Pedobacter ginsengisoli: one gene and its partner. The protein of the gene in region 2 interacts with the protein of the main gene of each other region in a pairwise test. Links are inferred from orthologs where the notes say so. Each region holds a gene or a part of one and is shown on either strand. Other genes may lie near its edges.

The links. The genes of interacting proteins can lie anywhere in the genome.
Region 1: the proteins of rpe (region 2) and eno interact in binary tests that used the Escherichia coli proteins (3 or more experiments, as listed by UniProt). The link is inferred for Pedobacter ginsengisoli from one-to-one orthologs.

The regions. Positions count from the first base shown.
Region 1 is NZ_CP024091.1:5,122,159-5,125,212, forward strand. What follows is about bases 1-2,996. They hold eno (phosphopyruvate hydratase), read right to left. Parts: upstream 2,149-2,996; coding sequence 853-2,148; downstream 1-852. Other genes in these bases: CPT03_RS21630 (trimeric intracellular cation channel family protein), read left to right, coding at 1-364; CPT03_RS21635 (FtsB family cell division protein), read right to left, coding at 361-660; aqpZ (aquaporin Z), read right to left, coding at 2,323-2,996. Outside these bases: more of aqpZ, read right to left, coding at 2,997-3,015. UniProt on the Escherichia coli protein: Catalyzes the reversible conversion of 2-phosphoglycerate (2-PG) into phosphoenolpyruvate (PEP). It is essential for the degradation of carbohydrates via glycolysis.
Region 2 is NZ_CP024091.1:2,332,100-2,334,926, forward strand. The notes cover bases 34-2,802. They hold rpe (ribulose-phosphate 3-epimerase), read right to left. Parts: upstream 1,870-2,802; coding sequence 1,198-1,869; downstream 34-1,197. Other genes in these bases: CPT03_RS09615 (TonB-dependent receptor), read right to left, coding at 34-1,176; pnp (polyribonucleotide nucleotidyltransferase), read right to left, coding at 1,986-2,802. Also shown: more of CPT03_RS09615, read right to left, coding at 1-33; more of pnp, read right to left, coding at 2,803-2,827. UniProt on the Escherichia coli protein: Catalyzes the reversible epimerization of D-ribulose 5-phosphate to D-xylulose 5-phosphate.

The sequences.
Region 1 (3,054 bases), 2.8 Mb from region 2 along the record:
CCATATAAAGAAATTTAAAGTAACTCTTTTTTTATTTGACTCATTAGGTCTGGGTTTGTTTACAATGCTTGGTATTCAGAAAGGAATAGTTTTTGGTTTAAGCCCTGGCATTTGCATTGCCCTTGGAACCATTACAGGATGTTTTGGAGGTATTATAAGAGATACACTACTAAATACTATTCCCGTAATATTCAGAAAAGAAGTCTATGCCACAGTATGTATTATGGGAGGGATATTATATTTCTCTCTTTTATATTTTAACTTGAAAGAGGATCTGGCAAAGGTTGCTGTTATTGGGTTTATTTTTACTGTAAGAGTAGTTGTAGTAAGGTATAAAGTAACGTTACCTAGGTTTGGTTATTAGTCTTTCGGGGCTTCTTTGATGATAACAAAGACATCTTCATTGTCCTTTTTCATAAAATATTTTTCACGTGCAAACTTTTCCGCAGTGTTTAGGTCGGTATTTAACTCGTTAAGATCTTTCTTTACCTTAGCAATTTCCTTTACATAAAAGTCTTTTTCTTCCTGAAGCTTGTTCACCTGCGATCTGTATTCATACTGAGCTATTACATCATTTTTATCGAAAAATAACATCCATACCACAAATGCAGCTACGCTTAGAAAATATTTGTTTCGTAAAAGTTCAAGCAAACGAATCATATGCACAAATATATAAAATTAACACCCGAAGATCTAAAACCTTTGATCTTTATCAAAATCAGTATTATTCACTTATCAACATTTTGCAACTTTATCAAAGCAAATTATATGTTTCAAAAATGCCCCGATACCAAAAGTACAGGGGCATTTTGTTTTTGAATATATATCCAAAAAAATATTAAGGATAGGAATTTATTTCTTTAAGAATTTGAAATCCTTACCAATAAAACGTGCTGCAGAACCTAATTCTTCTTCAATACGTAATAATTGATTGTATTTTGCAATCCTGTCTGAACGTGAAGCTGAACCAGTTTTAATCTGACCACAGTTTAACGCTACAGCAAGATCCGCAATAGTAGTATCTTCAGTTTCACCACTTCTATGGCTCATTACCGAGGTATAGCCATTAGTTTGCGCTAATGAAACAGCATTGATTGTTTCAGTTAATGAACCAATTTGATTTACTTTAACTAAAATGGAGTTCGCGGTGTTTTTGTCTATTCCAGATTGTAAACGAGTTACATTTGTAACAAACAAATCGTCACCTACAAGTTGAACTCGGTCGCCAATTTTATCAGTTAGCATTTTCCAGCCATCCCAGTCATTTTCATCCATTCCATCTTCAATAGAGATAATAGGATATTTTTCGGTTAAAGATGCAAGATAATCAGCTTGTTCAGCACTTGTGCGGATAGCTCCTTTATCACCTTCAAATTTGGTGTAGTCGTATTTTCCGTCTTTATAGAATTCAGAAGCTGCACAGTCAAAAGCTAAAAAGATTTGTTCACCTGCTTTATAGCCTGCTTTTTCGATAGCTTGGATAATAGTTTCAACAGCATCTTCAGTACCTCCAAAAGTAGGTGCAAATCCACCTTCATCACCAACAGCTGTTGAAAGACCTCTGTCGTGCAAAATGGCTTTTAGGTTATGAAATACTTCTGTTCCCCATCTTAAAGCTTCAGAGAATGAAGATGCACCAACAGGCATGATCATAAACTCCTGAAATGCGATAGGAGCATCTGAGTGAGAACCACCATTTACAATATTCATCATCGGGATAGGTAGAATGTTAGCATTAACACCTCCTATATAACGGTATAATGGCTGACGGCTTTCTTGAGCTGCAGCTTTAGCAACTGCTAAAGAAACACCTAGAATAGCGTTAGCACCAAGATTTCCCTTATTTTCTGTTCCGTCAAGCTTAATCATTAAGCTATCGATAGCATTTTGTTCAAATACATCAACACCCTTTAATTCATCAGCGATTTTATCATTCACATTGGCAACAGCTTTTAAAACGCCTTTCCCTAAGTAAACTTTTTTATCACCATCTCTTAACTCCACAGCTTCATGCATACCAGTAGAAGCTCCTGATGGTACTGCTGCACGACCAAGGATACCATTTTCTGTAATTACATCTACTTCGATCGTAGGATTGCCGCGAGAGTCAAGGATTTGTCGCGCGCGAACATCAATTATTAAACTCATTTTTATTGGTTTTTATTTGTAAATAACCCTTAGTGTAAAATTTACAATTACTAAGGCGATATCCAAAGTTAAAAATTAAACGCAAAAAAGTCGTAATTAATTTAATTACGACTTTTTCATTGGTAAATATTTAATGTTTTTATTGATACTATGTTGTTTTGTAGATAGTTAAGTTTAAGTGTTTTCGGGCTTAGCAGCAAAAATTGCTTTGTAAACTATTCCAGCTATAATGGCGCCAATTATAGGTGCAACCCAAAATAACCAAAGCTGGCTTAATGCTTCGCCACCAACAAAAAGTGCCTGACTTGTACTTCTTGCAGGATTTACAGAAGTATTAGTTACAGGTATACTGATTAGGTGTATTAGCGTAAGGCCAAGTCCTATTGCTAATCCGGCAAATCCTTTAGGAGCTCTCTCATCCGTCGCACCCAAAATAATGATTAAAAAAATGAAGGTCATTACTATTTCGGTAACTAATGCTGCTGTCATGCTATATTTTCCTGGTGATAGATCTCCATATCCATTTGCTGCAAATCCACCAATTGGACTGCCATTTCCAGTAGCTATAACATACAATACACCCGCAGCTGCGATGCCACCAAGAACTTGTGAAATAATATAAGGGATTAAGTCCTTTACATCAAAGCGTCCTCCAATCCATAAACCAACTGAAACTGCCGGATTTAGGTGGGCTCCGGAGATATGGCCAAGGGCGTAAGCAATGGTTACTACGGTTAAACCAAAAGCGAGTGCTACACCTGCAAAGCCGATGCCAGCGCCAGGATAATTACAGGCTAAAACGGCACTGCCGCAACCGCCAAGGACCAGCCAAAATGTCCCAATAAATTCTGCTGCTAATTTTTTCATAGGAGTTTAATTTAGTCTAGTGGTAATGAATTTTTGATT
Region 2 (2,827 bases):
AGCAAAACTATTACTTACCTCATCAAATACATACCTTCCCTCTATATCTATTCTTTCCCTTTCTAGCGTATTAAAATAACTGTTTATCCATTTTATCACCAAATCCGACTTAGGGAAAAATGTAAAAGTTATAGCTCCACCTGCTGTCTGATAATCATCAACTTCTTTACCGCTATAATCCGTTTGCAAACGCATCACGGTACTCAATGTTCCAAACTGGGTTTCTCTGCTTTCAGGTATTAATTTAAATATCCCGCTATTAAAACTCCCCAAAAATTGCACATTCATTTTAGATGAAATATTTTGCTGATAAATCAGCTGCGCATCAGTAAAATTAGGTGCATAGCTACCCTTATTATCTTGCCTGTTTAATATGCTTGTATTATTTTTATACCTTAATCCGGCCAACACAAAGCTTTTTTTATTCAAAATCTTTGAGCTAAACCCTGCCCCAAGCATCCCCATATTTAGTGTTGCCTCACTGCTATCGGGCCTGTCGTATTTCACATCCAGTACCGATGATAATTTATCGCCATAGCGCGACTCAAAACCTCCGGCCGAAAACTTAGCAGAACTTAACAGATCACTGTTGATGAAACTTAAACCCTCCTGCTGTCCATTTCTGATCAATATTGGCCTGCTAATTTCTACATCATTTACATACACCAGGTTTTCATCAAAATTGCCACCTCTTACACTATATTGAGAGCTTAGTTCATTATTGGTTGATACACCTGGCAAGGTTTTAAGTACAACCTCAAAATTTCCCGAAACTGATGGTATCGAAGCTATGTCGGCAATATTAATTGTAGTACTATTACGAAGCTGGTTCTGCTTGGAGGTAATCGTTACCTGTTCAAGTTCGTTTATATTTCGGGTTAAAGAAACATTTTGAATGATCCTTCCTGCGTTGCCGTTTTTAAATTCAACCAAAACAGATTTATACCCCAACAGGCTATATTTCAGTGTAAAGGAAGTAGTACTTGAATAAATATTATAGATTCCGCTATCATCAGAAACCACCGACTGGTTTTGTCCAACAACGCTAACGGTTACCAAAGGCAACGGACTCCTCAAATCATCAGTAACTAAGCCCGAAACTTTTACAAGAGGTTGTGCATTTACAAATGTAAAACCAAATAGTAAAACTGAGAGCAGCAGGCAGAGTCTATACATTTATATTATAAAGCTGTAAGCTTATGATGATTTCAATTGCGCATCAAGTTGTTTTAATTCAGAGATCATAACTGATGGAGATGGAGCACCAAAAATGGCATTCCCTGCAACAAAAACTTCAGCACCGGCCTGTATCAGGTCGGCCAGATTTTGTATTCCTACCCCACCGTCTACCTCTATCAACAAATCCGGATTAATAGCTGAGGACATAGCTTTTAACTCCCTTAGCTTGTTTAACGTATTAGGGATAAACTTCTGGCCTCCAAAGCCCGGATTTACCGACATAACCAGTACCAGATCAAGATCCACCAAAATATCTTTAAGTAAGGCCACCGGTGTATGAGGGTTAATTGCAACACCAGCCTTACAACCTGCGGCATGAATGGCCTGAACTGTTCTATGCAGGTGCGTACAGGCTTCGTAATGAACTGTTATTACTGATGCCCCTGCAGCTGCAAAACGTTCAATATAATGATCAGGATTAACAATCATTAAATGAACATCCAGTGGTTTTGCTGCATACTTCTTTATCGCTTCCATTACCGGAAAACCAAAAGATATGTTTGGTACAAACACGCCATCCATTACATCTACATGAAACCAATCAGCCTCACTTGAATTAACCATTTCAATATCACGTTGCAGGTTAGCAAAATCGGCCGAAAGTACAGAAGGGGCAATAAGATGTTTCATGAGGAATGTGTTTTAAATTAGAGCTGGTTCACATTTGTAAATATAAAGAAATAACACCTTTTAAACTAAAAAACCCCGCAAATTGCGGGGTTTTTTAGTTTTTTAGCTATATAAAATTAAGCTGGTTTATTTTCAGCCGGTGCAGCTTCTGGTTTTGGCGGACGAGGCAATAAAGCTTTTCTTGAAAGTTTCATTTTACCTTGTTTATCAATATCCAAAAGTTTTACTTCAACTTTATCACCTTCTTTAAATACACCGTCCATTGTTTCTAAACGAGTCCAGTCAATTTCAGAGATGTGAAGCAAACCATCTTTACCTGGCATAATTTCTACGAATGCACCAAATGGCATAATAGATTTTACTTTACCACTATAAGTTGCGCCAATTTCTGGTTTAGCAGCTATTGCATTAATACGGGCAACAGCAGCATCAATTGAAGCTTTGTTATCAGCAAAGATTTCAACAATACCTTTGTTTCCAACCTCTTCGATAGAGATAGAAGCACCGGTTTCGCGTTGCATTTCCTGAATAATTTTACCGCCTGGTCCTATTACAGCACCAATAAATTCTTTATCGATACTTAAAGAAACAATACGTGGAGCATGGTCTTTGTAATCCTCACGAGGTGCAGAAATTGTTTTCTTCATCTCGTTTAAGATATGTAAACGAGCTTCTTTAGCCTGGTTTAAAGCGTTTGTTAACACTTCCCATTTCAAGCCATTGATTTTTAAGTCCATTTGACAAGCAACAATACCTTTTTCAGTACCAGTTACTTTAAAGTCCATATCACCTAAGTGATCTTCATCACCTAAAATATCAGAAAGGATTGCATATTTACCGGTTTTCTCATCGGTAATTAATCCCATTGCAATACCTGATACAGGAGCTTTAATTTTAACACCAGCATCCATAAGTGCCAATGTACCAGCACAAACAGTTGCCATTGATGAAGAACCGT